3 regions of the Microbacterium sp. KR10-403 genome follow, and region 3 is predicted to be linked to each of the others. Evidence: predicted binding sites of a transcription regulator. Region 3 holds the regulator's gene; each other region holds the start of a gene.

Region 1 (5,625 bases), on a different contig from region 3:
GCCCGACCCGTGATGAAACGGGTGCGGGTGGCGGGAACGCGTGCGGCCGAGAACGACTGACGGGCTGCGCCGAGGTATTCGGGTTCGCTGTCGATCGTGGTCAGCACCGCGCGCGGCGCGCCGTGCATGAGCCAGAGGCCGGAGACACCGGCCCCGGTGCCGACTTCGATGATGCTGCGGGCTGCGGTGGCCGCCGCCAGCACAGCGCATTGGGCGCCCACGGCCGGGCTGACGGGTGCGGCGCCCAGCTCGAGCGCGTGTGCGCGGGCGCGGGCGATGTGCTCGGGCTCGACCGTGGCCTCTTGCACGAACCGCTGGTTCGCATCCTGCTCGCTCATGTGTGGGCAACCTCCGCGCCCAGCCTACGCGAGCGGTGTGCGAGCTGCTTGCGGGCACGGCGGGTAATCTGAAGACATGATCTTCGGGCTCACCTTCGAGAAGCTGCTGGTGATCGGTGTGATCGCCGCCATGCTGCTCGGGCCTGAGCGCCTCCCGAAGTACGCGGAGCTTCTCGCGCGGGCGGTGAAGCGCGGGCGTGTTCTGCTGGGCACGGCCAAGGAGCGCATGCAGGACGAGCTCGGTGACGACGTCGATTGGCGCACCCTCGATCCGCGTCAGTATGATCCGCGACGCATCATCCGTGAAGCGCTGCTCGACGATGCGCCCGTGGCGCCGGCCGCTTCTGCTTCTGCCGCTGCTTCGCCGGCACCGGCGTCGCGGCCGGTGCCCGAGACGTTCCGGCCGGGAACCGTCCCGCCCTTCGACTCCGAGGCCACCTGACGCGGTTCCTCCCCAGGCGGCCGTCGGTGGCGACTTCTCCACAGATCGCGTCGCGGGCCGTCTTCGGCTCGTCAGTGTCGCAATGCTGGAGCGATGACAGATGAGACACTCGCGGCCGACCGTGATGCGCCGCTGACCGATGACACCCTGCTGGCCGAGCGCATCGGGCAACTTCTCGAGCGTGCCATGCGCCGACAGTTCTGGATGCTGTTCCTCGACGGTCGCGACGTTCTGGCGCCGGTGGTGATGCCGTGCGATGACCTGCCCGAAGACCCGCTCGGGTTCAGTCCGAGTGAGGATCTCGGCGAGGTCGCGAACGCGGAGCTTCTGGGCGTGCGTGTGTCGCAGATCATGGAGGAGTTCGACCTCGCGCAGGCGGTGTTCGTGTGGGAGCGGCGCGGGGGTCCGCGTGTACGAGATGCGGAACGCCGTTGGGCCCGTGAGCTGGCCGGGGCGTGTGCGCGTGCCGGTGCGCGGGTGCGGGCGCAGTTCCTGCTCCATGATCGTGGGCTGCGGGTGCTTGCGCCCGACGACTATCTGTGAGTGCCCACCGGAGTCGGCGCCGGTGCCAGAGTCAGAGCCGACGCGTCACTCTCTGCGACGAAGTGCGCACACAACAATGAGGAAAGTCTCACCAGAAGACCTCCCAGAATCGAAGATACGTGCTACTATGGATGTACATCGCAGGCCCGCGATCCGTGAAGTAGCACTGAGACCAAGATCATCACGCGGAGTCGACTTAGCTGTCGGTTCCTTTCGTTCAGACGCCGCGGGCACGCCCATCCTCATTGGCGTTCGTCTGGAGCTTGTTCTCGTGTCCTCTGTTCCGCAGTCGTCTGATCCGGTAGAGCCGGAGCCGGGTGACCCGCGCGCGTGCGAGCCCGAGGCCGTGCTCGATCCGACGCTCGAGTCCGAGCCTGCCGGCGCTGCCGCGGCCGATTCCGAGCTCGGATCCGCGCCCGAGTCGGAGCCCACACCGGAGCCTGCGCCCGGAGCCAAGCCCGAGTCTGCGGCGTCGTCGGGTCCGTTGACGCGTTCCGGGCTGTGGGGCACGCTGGATGCTCTCGTGTCTGATCTGGTCGATACGCGTCAGCAGATCGCCGTGCTGCAGGCGCATGAGGCGGATCTTCTCGCGCAGGCGGTCGACGTCGTGATCGAGCGGGAGAAGGACCGCCGCGAGCGGGGCCTGCGCATCACCCATGATCTGCCGTTACGGGAGATCTCCGCCGAGCTTGCCGCGGCCATGCGGCTGTCCGACCGGTCGGTGCAGTCGCGGATGGGGACCGCGTCGCTGCTGGTTCAGATGTTCCCCGAGACCCACACCGCCCTGGCAAAGGGGGAGATCGACCAGGCGCACGCGCACACGATCGTGGACGAGGGCACACTGATCTCCGACCCCGACAAGCGGGCCGACTATGAGCACCGGGCGTTGGTCGCCGCAGCAAGTGAGACCCCGTACCGGCTGAGTAAGATCGTGAAGGTCCTCGCCGCCCGGATCGACCCCGACAGCGTGCAAGCGGAGATCGAACGCTCCAAAGAAGAACGGTTCGTGCAGCTGATCGACCTGCCCCACGGGCGCGGACGGATCGTGTTCGAGGGCCCCGCCGTGCTCGCCCACGCGATCTACGACCGGCTCACCGCCGCGGCCCACACTCTGACCCGCACCACGAAGAAGAAGACGCCCGCCATGGCGACGGACACGAGCGCGGGCGACACGGGCGCGGGCAACGCGGGCGACACGGTCTCGAGCGACGCGGACGCGGCCACCGCTGTTGCGGGCACCGCCGACGCGGGCGCGCGCGGCAACGACTCAGCGGGCGGCAAGGCTGCCGGGGGCGAGGTCACCACGGGTAATCCGACCTGCGACACGAGCACGAGCGACGCAAGCACGGGCGACGCAAGCACGGCCGACGCAAGCACGGGCGACGCAAACACGGGCGACACGAGCACCGCCGACACAAGCACCGCCGGCGAGGACGACGCGGACTCGGGCACCGCGGACGCGGGCGAGACGGACACGGCGGCGACCGACAGCGCCGGTGAGCCGTGGTTCACGCTGATCACCGGACCCCACGCCGACGCCTGCACCAACGACACTCCCGCCGCAGACGAGGACAGTGACCCGCGCACGATGGACCAGAAGCGTGCCGATATCCTCGCCGACATCCTCCTCACCGGTGCCCCCACCGGTCACGGCGACGCCCTGGACGCGATCAAGGCGACCGTGCAGATCACCATCCCCGCCCTCACCATCCTCGGCCACTCCAAACAACCCGCACTCCTGGCCGGCCACGGACCCATCGACCTGGCAACCGCCAAACACCTCGCCGCCGGCGCCCCCGGCTGGGACAGAGTCCTCACCCACCCCTCCACCGGCGAACCGGTCGCCGTGGACCGGTACCGGCCCACCGCCGAGCTCAAACGCTTCCTGCACGTCAGAGACGAACACTGCCGCTTCCCCGGCTGCACCAGACCCCCCTGGACCTGCGACCAAGACCACACGATCGACGCCGCCCTGGGCGGGCCCACCAGCGAAGAGAACCTCGGCGACTCCTGCCGACCCCACCACATCGTCAAACACCACACCCTCTGGCGCGTGAAACAACTCGGCCACGGCATCCTGCAATGGACCAGCCCCACCGGACGCCACTACACCGACACCCCCATCGGCACCCTCACCTTCATCCCCGACCCCATCACCACCCACACCACCGAACAACCGCCCTTCTGAGCAAGACACACGCGGCCGAGACCGAGATGCACAGGCGGGATGCCGAGCCCGAGGAGGCACGGTGGATATCGAAGGGCCACCTCGATGGGAGAAGGGCCACCCCGATGGGAGAAGGGCCGCCGCGACAAGGGAAGGGAGGCACTCCTGATGACAATGGCCCAGTGGATTTCGAGGGCGCGAGCCGATGTCGAACCGATTACTCTGGCGCTATGCGAAGCCGCATCCGACGGCTGGCATGGTCTGCCATCACCATTCTCGGCGGCGTCTGCTCCATCGTCCTCGCGCTTCTGGTCGAGGCCGGAGCGATCTCGCCCCTGTTCACGGGCGCCGCCATCTGGGGAGCTCCGCTGCTCGTGATGCTGGCCGCGTTCATCGGGATGATGACATCGGAGTCGTTCATCATGGCGCCGCTGTCGGGTGCGGTCGCCATCGTCGCGCCCATCGTCGACATGACCTGGCGCTCGTACCAGGCGGGCAACTTCGACGACGCACGCCTTATGGGGCTCGGTACCGGCGTCTGTCTCGCGATCGTCGGGGCCATCGCGTTCGTGGCCGAATTGCGCAAGCGGTCCGTTCATCCTGCGCGCGGCGCGGCCGCGTCAGCGCTGTGATTCGCGTCAGACCTGAGGAACCGCGCCCACCGGATCACCCGTGTGCCCGATGTTCTGCGCACCACGACGCCGCGGCGCGAGTTCATCGATGCGCTGCGCGAGAGCCGTCAGAGCACGGGATGCCGCATCCTCGGGGTTCGCGAGGACCGCCGGGGTCCCGGCATCCCCATCCTGACGCAGCACGGGACTCAGCGGGATCGAGCCGAGCAGCGGCACCTGCTCGTCATCGGTGCTCAAGGCGTCCGCGACGGCCTGCCCGCCGCCCGAGCCGAACAGGTCCAGGACGGTGCCGTCGGGCAGCGGCATCGCCGCCATGTTCTCGATGACACCCAGCACATGCTGCCCGGTCTGGCGCGCGACGAGCCCGCTGCGCACCGCCACTTCGGCCGCAGCCGGCTGCGGGGTCGTCACCACGAGAACATCGGCCTGGGGGAGCAGCTGACCGACGGTGAGAGCGATGTCTCCGGTGCCGGGCGGCATGTCCAGCAGCAGCACATCGATGTCGTCGAAGTGCACGTCGTTCAAGAACTGCTGCACCGTGCGGTGCAGCAGGGGCCCGCGCCATGCGACGGCCTGACCCTCGGTTCCCCCGCGCAGGAACATGCCGATCGAGATGGTCTTCACGTCGTGCGCCACGGGCGGCAGGATCATGTCGTCGATCTTCGTCGGGTTCGGCATCGTGCCGTCCGCATTCACGAGGCCCATCAGTCCGGGAATCGAGAAGCCATGCACATCGAGGTCGGCGAGGCCCACCTTGCGACCGAGCGAGGCCAATGCCACCGCGAGGTTGGCGGTGAGCGTGGACTTGCCGACGCCGCCCTTGCCGCTCGTCACCGCGATGACACGGGTGCGCGAACGTCTGCCGAAGCGTCCGTCGCGCTGCCCGCGCGCACCGCGCAGGCGTTCGACGAGGGCGGAGCGCTCCGCGGGATCCATCGTGCCCACGGTCACCTCGACTGCGTTCACGCCCGCGACCGACGCGGCGGCGGTCGCGACATCCGTCTCGATCTTCTGCGCCATCGGGCAGCCGACCACGGTCAGCACGATCGACACGTGCGCGGTGCCGGCATCGTCGACGGTGACCTCGCGCACCATGTCCATGTCATCGATCGAGCGGCGCAGCTCGGGGTCGACCACGGCCCCGACGGCTGCGCGCACCTCGTCCGAGAGCGAGGTCATGACCCGGCGCCGGCGCTGCCCGAGGCATCGTCGGGCTCGAGCGCCGCCTTGAGCTCCTGCCGTAGCGCGTCACGGGTCATCACCTGATCGGTGAGCTCGCTCAGAGCCAGGCGCAGTGCAACGATCTCGCGCGCCAGGTACTCGGTGTCGGCGAGGTTGCGCTCGGCGCGCTGACGGTCCTGCTCGATCTGCACACGGTCGCGGTCGTCCTGCCGGTTCTGCGCGAGCAGGATGAGCGGCGCGGCATATGACGCCTGCAACGACAGCACGAGCGTGAGCACGGTGAACCCGTACGTCTGGGAGTCGAACCGGACGGCGTCGGGC
Region 2 (5,625 bases), on a different contig from region 3:
GGCGCGGAGCTGCGGATCAAAGCGGCCGGGTTCTCCGCGCGGAAGACGCTCGAGGACTTCGACTGGGACGCGCAACCGGCCGCCCGGCAGCAGATCGCCGCTCTCGCCTCCGGAGGGTTCCTCCTCGAAGCGCAGAACGTGGTCCTGCTCGGCCCGCCTGGAACCGGGAAGACGCACCTCACGACTGCGCTCGGAATCGTCGCCGCGCGGCACGGGCACCGGGTGTTGTTCGGGACCGCGACGGAATGGGTCACCCGCCTGACCGACGCACACCGGCAAGGCAACCTACCCCGTGAGCTTGCGAGGTTGCGGCGTTACGGGCTGATCATCGTCGACGAAGTCGGCTACCTCCCCTTCGAGCAAGACGCCGCGAACCTGTTCTTCCAGCTCGTCTCATCCCGCTACGAACACGCGTCGCTGATCCTGACCTCGAACCTGCCGTTCTCCGGCTGGGGCGGGGTCTTCGGAGACCAAGCCGTCGCCGCTGCGATGATCGACCGGATCGTTCACCATGCCGATGTCCTCACCCTCAAGGGCGCCAGCTACCGACTCCGCGGCAGAGGCATCGACAGCCTTCCCAGCATCCGAACCACCACCGACGAAACACCCAGCTAAACTGCCCGCAACCGTTCACTTTTCGAACGCCGAAAGCGTTCAGAGTTCGAGCGCCGCCGACAGTGACAGACGTCGGTTGAATAGTGGCCGACACGAAGCTGTTGGGCGCTGATGCACCGAGGTTCGCGTCGTTGGCCGTTGAGCTCCAGAACATGGAAGCGAGCGACAAGATCGTGGTGACGACGATCACGCCGGGGCAGGGTGTCACGCTTCTTCACCTCAGGTCTACGAGCCGGTGCGGGACGAGTCGCAGAAAGATTAGCAGGCTACGAACACACTCGAACGGGTAGGGGCGGGACCTTTCCTCGGCTGGCAGAATGGTCAAGGCGTCGGGCGCAGTTGAGTTCGCTCCTGCGTATCTCGTAGCAACTCGTCCGTGCGCGGCTTCTCGCTGCATATCGACACGCTCTCTGACGCTGTCCGGAAACTCGAGCACATCCACGAAGACGCCGAGGTTGCGGACAAGTCGCTGTTGCAACCGGCTCACGTCAGGAACGCGGCACGAGAGAATGCCCTCGACCGGTTCGCGGGTGTTGCCTTGCGTGGCTGGGGTGAGCGCACCTCGGCCATCCACCAGCTCGCCGAACGGCTGGGCCTGGTGAGGCATCTGTACGAGAACGCCGTCCAGGTGGGTCAGCAGTTATGCAACTGGGACAGACCAGCGACCCGACAGCACTGGTTCCGCGATCTGTCGCCGGCATCGAGGCTGTTGTCACCGCATGGCAGAAGCGCGGCGACACGGCATCTCAGATCGCGCGTGCGCTGCGTCGGCAGGCCGTTCCTGAGGGCTGGGCCGGTGACGGTGCTGACGGGCTCGAGGCCCGCGAGAGCGAGATCGCGGCCTCCCGCGCACCCTAGAAGGGTGGTTTGTCGGGGAGTGGGGGTGTGGGTCTGGTGCGGTGCCCGGTGGGGAATTCGAGTTGGATGGTGTGGTCGCGTCGTCGTCGGTGTTTGATTTTGGTGAAGTCTTTGATGACGTGGTCGGGGTCGCATTCCGGTGCGAGGTTGGCGATGTTCGTGGGCCCTCGTTTCGGCCCGTGGTATTGGCACCAGTGGTCGATGTCGGCGTCCAGGGCGAGCCGATCGCACCCGTCGCGCAGGCAGGTGCCGTGCCATAAGGCCAACCATGCCCGCTGGGCGGGGGTGGCGGTGCGGGTCCGGCGGTCCATGTCGAGGATGACCCCGGTGACCGGGTCGGTGATCACACGGGTGAACGCCCCGGCATCCAGGAGCAGCTGGCGGGCGGTGGCCTCGTCGATGGGTCCTTCGCCGGGGATGAGGGGTTCCCGGTTCAGGTTGAGCCCTGCCCGGCCGGGCACATGCTCGCGCACCGACGCCCGAGCACCGGGGGTGAGCTTGTCCAACGGGATGGTGACGAACACTTTCGTCTTCACCGCGTGCGGGGTGTTCTCCCCGAGCAGGGAGGCTGTGGCGAGGTCTGCGCGGAGTTGGTGGCGGGTGCGGTCTTCACGCTGGTTCTTGGCGAGGTGTTTGGCGGTGGAGGTCTGCCGGCGGAAGACGGCCTTCGCCTTCCAGGTGGGCATCAGCACGCTGTACCAGGACATGCCGTCCTCGACGTCGGTGACGACCACCCGGCGTTCCTTCAACGCCTGTGCGTGTTTCTCGGCGGCGGAGGCTTGCAGCAGCCGGTGGGCGAGTTCTTTCGCCTTCTTCTTGAACACGGGCAGGCTCACCCGCAGGGCGAGGTCGGCGAGGGTGGTGTCGTAGGTCTCGCGGAGTGTGGGGTTGTGGCGCATGGCACCGAGGTGGGTGGATGCCGCGGTCACATGTGCGGGTGTGGCGAACCCTTCGCGGACCTGGTGCCAGAGCCCGGGCAGCAGGCGGCGTCCGTCGCGGGCGGCTTGGGCGAGGGCCCAGACCTCGCGTTCGGGCAGGCACATGCGGGAGGCGGCCTCGATGGCCGCGCACCGTTCGGCGAGTTCGGTCTGGTCGTGCGCCCATCCGCCCCGGTTGGGGGTGTCGACGTAGATGTCGGGGATCTCCCGCGCCATATCCAGGATCGCAGCGAGCTGTTCGGCGCGACGGGCAAGAGCCCGATTCGCGTCGTACTGGTCGGCCTCGGCGGTATGGAACAGGGCCCGCAGCGCGTGGACGTCATCGACCCGCTCAGCGGGGTCTTCGCCCGGGGTGCTCGACGACTGGTCCATACCCCCACATTACCGAACAAGCCTTCGAATTGCAACCCCGATTATGCACGTGATCTGGGTTATTCCCGGGGGAGAACCCTACCCTCAACCTCCGACATCGACCCTCGACGTCACTCGCACACCTCGACCACCGGCGTCATCGCGGCGAGGTCGTCGCCGATCCCGATGTCGACGAGCCGCACGTCGCCCGCGAGCCGAACGGCGTCACCGCGGAGCAGTCCGGTCTTGTACCCGCCGAAGGTGACGGTGACGTCCGCGGGCAGCACGGTCGGGTCGGGAACGGACCCGTCGTCGGGATCGATGCCGCTCGGAATGTCGACGGCGACGACGGCCGCGGCATCCCGCCCCGACAGTGCCGGCAGCAGCGACGCCACCACCGCGCGGGCACGTCCGCGTAACGCAGGGGTCGCCGCGGCGCCCGTGCCGAGGATCCCGTCGACGATGACGTCGGCTGAGACTGCCGCGGCGTCGGCGACGACCCGCGCCCCGGCCTCCAGCGCCGCGTGCAGTCCCTCCGCATGCGTTCGCGATCCGAGCTCGACGATCGATACCTCATGCCCGTCGCGCGCGAGTGATGCCCCGGCGAACAGCGCGTCGCCACCGTTGTTGCCCGAACCCACCAGCAGCAGAATGCGACCGCGCGCGGCATCCCGACCCACGAGCACCTCACGCACCGCATCCGCCAGCGCTGCGGCAGCGCGCGCCATCAGCGGCTCACCGGCGGTCAGATGGGGCGCCTCGGCATCACGGATCTGCTGGGCCGAGTATCCGTGTCGCATAGCCCGACCCTAGTGGGCCGACATTCGTATCACACGCTTGTGATTCGCTCTGGCCCGGGTCATAATGGCGGGAGAACAGAACAGCACGTCACCGGGTGGATTCCGGTCAGGTCGTAGGGGAAGACGCACCTGACGAAACGGAGAGACCATGGCGACGACACAGGCGCGCGGAGTGATCATCATCCACTCGGCGCCACGCGCGTTGTGCCCGCACCTGGAATGGGCGGTCGGACGCGCTCTCGGGCGTGCTGTCAACTTCGACTGGGCCGATCAGCCGGTGCTCTCGGGCAGCCGACGCGCGGAGTTCTACTGGGAGGCCCCGGCCGGCACCGGGGCTGCTCTGGCCACGGCGATCCGCGGCTGGGAGCATCTGCGGTTCGAGGTGACCGAAGACCCGAGCACGCGTGGCGACGGCGGGCGGTGGATGCACACCCCCGACCTCGGCATCCATTACGCGCAGACGGATGCCGCGGGCAACGTCGTCATCGGTGAAGACCGTGTCCGGTACGCGATGGAGGTCGCGGCCGGCGACGTGGCCGAGCTCGAACGCGAGCTGCACGTCGCGCTCGGTGCGGCGTGGGACGAGGAACTCGAGCCGTTCCGGCACGCGAGCGATGACACCCCCGTCGTCTGGCTGCACAAGGTCGGGTGAGCTGCGGGCGGTCAGGCGCCACTACCGGCGATCGGTGAGACATCCCGGTGGCTGTGAACGCGAATGACCGCCCGATGGAACGAAGATGCCCCGCGGTGGCTTCCCGCGGGGCATCTTGGGTTTCGCGAACGTCAGGCGGACGCGGACGTCAGGCGGACGCGAAGGCCACGACGGCGTTGTGTCCGCCGAAGCCGAACGAGTTGCTGAGCGCCAGCTGGTCACCGGCGCCGAGCGACTGCTCGTCACCCGAGATGCGGAAGGGCACCTCAGGATCCTGCTCGGTGATGTTGATCGTCGGGGGAGCGATGCGCTCGCGCAGCGCGAGGATCGTGAACACCGCCTCCAGAGCGCCGGTGCCGCCCAGCAGGTGACCGGTGGACGCCTTGGTCGCCGACACGGGGATGTCGTCGATCCGGTCGCCGAACACCTGCTTGAGCGCCTGGTACTCGTTCGGGTCGCCGACCGGGGTCGAGGTGGCGTGCGCGTTGATGTGGGTGACGTCGTCCGGCGAGGCGCCTGCCTCGTCGAGAGCCAGCCGCACCGCGCGCGCGGCGCCATGCCCTTCGGGATCGTTGGCGGTGATGTGGTACGAGTCGGCCGTCACGCCGCCGCCCACGAGCACGGCGTAGATCTTCGCGCCGCGCGCCTTGGCGTGCTCTTCGGTCTCGAGCACGAGCGCCGCGGCGCCCTCGCCCATGACGAAGCCGTCACGGTCGATGCTGCCCGGACGCGACGCGTGCTCGGGGTCGTCGTTGCGACGCGAGAGCGCCTGCATCGACGCGAACGACGCCATCGTGATGGGGTGGATGGCCGACTCGGTGCCGCCCGCGATCACCACGTCGGCCAGGCCGTCGCGCAGGTGCTCGTATGCGTTGACGAGCGACTCGGTGCTCGAGGCGCACGCGCTGGCGACGGTGCGCGCGAACGCGCGCGCGCCGAAGTGCAGCGACAGGTTGCCCGCGGCGGCGTTCGGCATGAGCATCGGGACCGTCATCGGCATGACCCGGCGCGGTCCCTTCTCGCGCAGGGTGTCCCACGCGTCGAGCAGCGTCCAGACGCCGCCGATGCCGGTAGCGAAGTCCACGCCGAGGCGCTCGGGCTCGACGTCGGGCTCACCGGCGTCGGCCCAGGCCTCCTTGGCCGCGACCAGGGCGAACTGCGACGCCGGGTCGAGGCGCTTGGCGATGGGCCGTTCGAGGACGGTGTCGGGGCGAACGGCGCCCTCGGCTGCGAACGTGACGGGAAGCTGATACTTCTCGACCCACTCGTGGGTGAGGGTGTGGGTGCCGCTGACTCCGGCGCGCAGGGCGGACCAGCTCTCGGGCGCCGTGCCCCCCAGTGGGGTCGACGCGCCGATGCCGGTGACGACGATGCGGGACGTGCTCATGTGGGATTCCTCGGTGTTGTGCGT
Region 3 (5,625 bases):
CGTGAGCACATCGATGCGCTGCTGGCCAAGCAGGCGGCGGGGGCGACGTTCGCCATCACCCAGCTGTTCTTCCACGCCGACGATTTCCTGTGCTTCGTCGACCGGTGCCGCGCGGCCGGCGTGACGATCCCGATCCTGCCGGGCATCATGCCGGTCACCTCGCCCCGGCGACTGGCCCGCGTGCTCGAGCTGTCGGGGCAGGAGGTCCCGGCCGAGCTGTCGATCGCCCTGCAGATCGAGCCCGACCCCGAGCGGCAGCGTGCCATCGGCATCGCCTACGCCGCCCGGCTGGCCGCCGACGTCGTCGCCGGCGGCGCCCCCGGCGTGCACCTGTACGCGTTCAACAACCATCAGACCGTCCTGGCCGTGCTCGACGAGGCCGGGATACTCACCCCCATCCAGAAGGAGACCGCACGATGACCGCATTCCCCGCCGGGACGATCCTCGGCTACCCCCGCATCGGCCGCCGCCGTGAGCTCAAGCGCGCCGTCGAGGCGCACTGGGCGGGCGCGCTCGACGAGGCCGCGCTCGAGCAGACCGCCGCCGACCTGCGCCGTGCCACCCGCGAACGCCTCGCGTCGCTGGGACTCGGGCGTGACGACTCGTCGATCCCCGAGTCGTTCTCGTACTACGACCAGGTGCTCGACGCGGCCGCCGCGTTCGGCGCGCTGCCGGCACGCTTCGCCGACCTGCGCGAGGCCGACGGATCGATCGGCCTGCGCGCCTACTTCGCCGCCGCCCGCGGTGACGCCGAGCGCACGCCGCTCGAGATGACCAAGTGGTTCGACACGAACTACCACTACCTCGTGCCCGAGATCGCGCCCGACACCGCCTTCGCGCTGACGAGCGACCGCTTCGCGCAGCAGGTCGCCGAGGCCCGTGCCGACAACGTCACGACCCGTCCGATCGTCGTGGGTCCTGTGACCTTCCTGGCTCTGTCGAAGCCCGCCGACGGTGCGCCCGAGGGCTTCGTGCCGCTGGACCGGCTTGAAGACCTGCTGCCGGTCTACGTCGAGCTGCTCGCGGCGCTGCGTGCCGCCGGCGCCGAGTGGGTGCAGCTGGACGAGCCCGCTCTGGTGAGCGAGTCGCTGGATGTCGCCCCCGCCGAGCTTGCGGCGGTCGCGGAGCGCGCCTACGCGGTGCTCGGTGCCGCGCAGAGCCGCCCGAGCATCGTGGTCGCCGCCGGGTATGCGCAGCTGTCGGACGAGAGCTGGCGGGTGCTGGCCGCCGCCCCGATCGAGGCCGTCGCCGTCGACCTCACCCGCGGTGGCGTCCCCGCCGCCGTGCCGGGCCTGGAGTCGAAGACGCTCGTCGGCGGTGTCATCGAGGGCCGCAACATCTGGCGCGGCGACCTCGCCGCCGCCTGGGAGAAGCTCGAGCGGCTGCAGGGGCTGGGCGCGGCATCCGTCGCCGTCGGCACCTCCACGTCGCTGCAGCACGTGCCGCACGACGTCGACGACGAGTCGGACCTCGACGCGCGCCTGCGCAGCTGGCTCGCCTTCGCCGACCAGAAGGTCGGGCAGGTCGTGGCGCTCGCCCGCGGACTCGTCGAGGGGCGCGCCGCCGTGGAGGCCGACCTGACGGCCGCGACCGAAGCGCTGACCGATCGCGCCGCCGCCGACGGCGTGCACGACGGCGCGGTGCGACCGCGTGCCGCCGCCCTCGACGAGGAGGCGTTCTCGCGCGGGCCGCAGGACGAGCGGGATGCCGCGCAGGAGGCCCTCGGCCTCCCGCTGCTGCCCACGACCACCATCGGATCGTTCCCGCAGACCGGCGACATCCGCAAGGCGCGTGCGGCGCACGACCGCGGCGAGCTCTCGACGTCCGACTACGAGGACGTGCTGCGGCTCGAGATCACCTCGGTGATCGGCCTGCAGGAGGAGCTGGGTCTCGACGTGCTCGTGCACGGCGAGCCCGAGCGCAACGACATGGTGCAGTACTTCGCCGAGCACCTCGACGGCTTCGCCGTCACCCGCAACGGGTGGGTGCAGTCGTACGGCTCGCGCGCCACGCGCCCGTCGATCCTCTGGGGCGACGTGTCGCGTCCCGAGCCCATCACGGTCCGCTGGGCGCAGTTCGCGCAGGCGCTGACCGAGAAGCCGGTCAAGGGCATGCTCACCGGACCCGTGACGATCCTGGCGTGGTCGTTCGTGCGTGACGACCAGCCGCTGGCCACGACGGCGAACCAGGTGGCGCTGGCGCTGCGCGACGAGATCGCCGACCTCGAGGAGGCGGGCATCCGGATCATCCAGGTGGACGAGCCCGCGCTGCGCGAGCTGCTGCCGCTGAAGAAGGCCGACCAGCCCGCCTACCTCGACTGGTCGGTGGCCTCGTTCCGCCTGGCGACGGCGGGGGCGGATGCCGCGACCCAGGTGCACACGCACCTGTGCTACTCGGAGTTCGGCGTGGTCATCGACGCGATCGCCGCGCTCGATGCCGACGTCACCTCGATCGAGGCGGCGCGCAGCCGCGGCGAGGTCATCGCCGACATTGCCGAGTCGGGCTTCTCGCGCGGCATCGGTCCCGGCGTGTACGACATCCACTCGCCGCGCGTGCCCCAGGTCGACGAGATCGTCGATCTGCTCGAGCAGGCGGTCGATTCGATCCCGGTGCGCCGCGTGTGGGTCAACCCCGACTGCGGTCTGAAGACGCGGGCCTACCCGGAGACGGTGGCGGCACTGGGCAACCTGGTCGCCGCGACCGAGCGCGTGCGCGAGGGACGTCTCGTGCAGAGCGTCTGACGACATGACGAAGGGCCCCGGGTGTCTCCCCGGGGCCCTTCGTCATGCTCGACACGCACTCACACGGCGCGCAGCACCGCCACGACCTTGCCGAGGACGACGGCCTCGTCGCCGAGGATCGGCTCGAACGCGGAGTTGCGGGGGAGCAGCCACGTGTGGCCGTCGCGCTGACGGAACATCTTCACCGTCGCCTCGCCGTCGAGCATCGCGGCGACGATCTCGCCGTTGTCGGCGGTGTTCTGCGCGCGCACCACGACCCAGTCGCCGTCGCAGATGGCCGCGTCGATCATCGACTCGCCCTGCACCTTGAGCATGAACAGCTCGCCCTTGCCCACGAGCTGGCGGGGGAGCGGGAAGATCTCCTCCACCTGCTGCTCGGCGGTGATCGGCACACCCGCGGCGATCTGGCCGACCAGCGGAACGAGCGCGGCATCGCCCACGGCGGGGGCCGAGTCGGCGGGGTTCTCCGCCGACGAGCCGGGCAGGTCGATGAGGATCTCCATCGCGCGCGTCTTGCCCGCGTCGCGCCGCAGGTAGCCGCTCAGTTCGAGCTGGTTGAGCTGATGCGTCACGCTCGAGAGCGACTTGAGCCCGACGGCGTCGCCGATCTCGCGCATGCTCGGCGGATAGCCGTGCCGGGTGATCGACTGCTGGATCACCTCGAGGATGGCCATCTGCTTGTCGCTCAGGCTCTTCCTGCGTCGTGTCTGTCGGCGCATTCTCGGCACCTGCGGCGCCGGTGTCGTGGCGTCCTGCGATGCGTCGCCCATGTCAGCTCCCGTTCCCGCCGCGGATGCAGCTTCTTCGAATGTCGGAGGTCCGTGGTGAGGTGTCCTCATCGAAACGGTATCCGCTTCCGGGACGGATCGGCGGCACCCCGAGGGCGTGTCGTCTTCGATCCGGATTCGCATTCCGATTCCACTTGACAGACTACAACATCGAAACTAGGTTCGGAAGAGAGGTTCGGTACGGGATGCCCCCGGCCGGGCTCCCGAACCGAATCTCTTCACAGCATCCAGGAGGACCCCATGGTCACGATCGCCCCGACGGCACAGCCCGTCACACGCCTGCGTCTCACGCATCGCGGGCGGCGCGTGCTCGCGGCGCTCGTCGCGCTGCCGATCGCCGCGGCCATCGCCGCGGCGGCGATCAGTGGAGGCGCCGCGGTCGCCTCGCGCGACGCCGGTGCGCCGGCCGGGTCCTTCGCCACCGTCACGGTGTCGGCCGGCGACTCCCTGTGGGGCATCGCCGAGCGGCTCGCCCCGCACGCGGACCCGCGCGATGTCGTCGACGCGATCGTGCGGCTGAACGCGCTCGAGGGCGTCACGGTCACGCCCGGTGAGGTTCTGTCGATTCCCGCGGATTACGCCCCGGCCGGCTGAACACCGAGTGCGGTCCTACGATGGAGCGGTGAGCCCTCGATTAGACGACTTGCCCATTCGTGACGATCTGCGCGGCATGAGCCCCTACGGTGCGCCGCAGGCCCGCGTGCCCGTGGCGCTGAACGTGAACGAGAACACCCATCCGGTCCCCAAAGAGGTGGCCGACGACATCCTCGACGGGGTCGCCCTGGCTCTCCGCGACGTGAACCGCTATCCCGACCGCGAGTTCACCCAGCTGCGTGAGGCCTTCGCCGAGTACCTCGGCCACGGACTGACGCGCGACCAGCTCTGGGCCGCGAACGGCTCGAACGAGGTGCTGCAGCAGGTGCTGCAGGCGTTCGGCGGCCCGGGGCGCACGGTGTTCGGCTTCGCCCCGACCTACTCGATGTACCCGCTTCTGGCGCGTGGCACGGGCAGCGCGTGGGTGGCCGGCGTCCGCGGGGTCGACTACACGCTCGACGCGGAGGCGGCGGCGGGGCAGGTCGCCGAGGCGCACCCCGATGTCGTCCTGCTGTGCTCGCCGAACAATCCCACTGGTACGCCCCTGCCCATCGACGTCATCGAGCGGGTGTACGACGCGACCGACGGGATCGTGGTGGTCGACGAGGCGTACTGGGAGTTCGCACCGCGTGACGAGCGCTCGGCGCTGACCCTGTTGCCCGGCCGCGAGCGTCTCGTCGTCTCGCGCACGATGAGCAAGGCGTTCGCCTTCGCGGGCGCGCGCGTCGGCTATCTCGCCGCCGACCCCGCCGTCATCGACGCGCTGCGTCTCGTGCGCCTGCCCTACCACCTCAGCGCGCTGACGCAGGCGGCGGCGCTGGCGGCGCTGCGGCACGCGCCGACGATGCTCGCGACGGTCGACGACATCGTCGCGCAGCGCGACCGCATCTCGGCCACGCTCGAGGCGCTGGGGTACAAGCCGTACGAGTCGTGGACGAACTTCGTGCTGTTCGGCGGAGTCGATGAGCCGACGGCGACGTGGCAGGCGCTGCTCGACCGCGGCGTGCTCGTGCGCGACGTCGGGCTGCCGCGCAGCCTGCGCGTCAGCGCGGGGACCGAGGAGGAGACCAGCGCGTTCCTCGATGCGCTCGCGTCGATAGACTCGGCGTCATGACGACCGCCGCGTCCCGCACCGCCTCCCGCTCCCGCTCGACGAGCGAGTCGTCGGTCGAGCTCGAGCTCGACCTCGACGGCACGGGCCTCGCACGCATCGACACGAGCGTGCCGTTCTTCGACCACCTGCTCACGGCCTTCGCGAAGCACTCGCTGACCGACCTGACCGTGCGGGCGTCGGGCGACACCCACATCGACGCGCACCACACCGTCGAGGACGTGTCGATCGTGCTGGGCGACGCGATCCGCGAGGCGCTCGGCGACAAGGCCGGTATCTCGCGCTTCGGCGACGCCCTGGTCCCGCTCGATGAGGCGCTCGCGCAGGCCGTCGTCGACATCAGCGGGCGTCCGTTCCTCGTCCACGAGGGCGAGCCCGCAGGGTTCGAGCT

What was found. Region 3 encodes LexA, which represses DNA repair genes until DNA is damaged. Its sites were predicted from a motif close to TCGAACANNTGTTCGA; they were not measured.
Region 1: a site for LexA is predicted at 1,433-1,448, ahead of ABMQ42_RS15185 (DUF222 domain-containing protein). Genes of this name have one in related genera too.
Region 2: a site for LexA is predicted at 2,796-2,811, ahead of ABMQ42_RS12590 (13E12 repeat family protein). Genes of this name have one in related genera too.

Annotation. Positions count from the first base shown of each region.
Region 1 covers NZ_JBEGDC010000006.1:197,857-203,481, forward strand. The annotation lists gene ABMQ42_RS15170 (O-methyltransferase) at 1-338, opposite strand, end outside; gene ABMQ42_RS15175 (twin-arginine translocase TatA/TatE family subunit) at 415-780, shown strand; gene ABMQ42_RS15180 (hypothetical protein) at 874-1,323, shown strand; gene ABMQ42_RS15185 (DUF222 domain-containing protein) at 1,595-3,511, shown strand; gene ABMQ42_RS15190 (hypothetical protein) at 3,721-4,122, shown strand; gene ABMQ42_RS15195 (Mrp/NBP35 family ATP-binding protein) at 4,129-5,301, opposite strand; gene ABMQ42_RS15200 (DUF1003 domain-containing protein) at 5,298-5,625, opposite strand, start outside.
Region 2 covers NZ_JBEGDC010000005.1:175,827-181,451, forward strand. The annotation lists gene istB (IS21-like element helper ATPase IstB) at 1-615, shown strand, start outside; gene ABMQ42_RS12585 (hypothetical protein) at 1,258-1,473, shown strand; gene ABMQ42_RS12590 (13E12 repeat family protein) at 1,470-2,783, opposite strand; gene ABMQ42_RS12595 (NAD(P)H-hydrate epimerase) at 2,894-3,562, opposite strand; gene ABMQ42_RS12600 (DUF3145 domain-containing protein) at 3,711-4,214, shown strand; gene ABMQ42_RS12605 (beta-ketoacyl-[acyl-carrier-protein] synthase family protein) at 4,363-5,601, opposite strand.
Region 3 covers NZ_JBEGDC010000002.1:26,414-32,038, reverse strand. The annotation lists gene ABMQ42_RS03915 (methylenetetrahydrofolate reductase) at 1-420, shown strand, start outside; gene metE (5-methyltetrahydropteroyltriglutamate--homocysteine S-methyltransferase) at 417-2,741, shown strand; gene lexA (transcriptional repressor LexA) at 2,801-3,460, opposite strand; gene ABMQ42_RS03900 (LysM peptidoglycan-binding domain-containing protein) at 3,770-4,123, shown strand; gene ABMQ42_RS03895 (histidinol-phosphate transaminase) at 4,200-5,237, shown strand; gene hisB (imidazoleglycerol-phosphate dehydratase HisB) at 5,234-5,625, shown strand, end outside.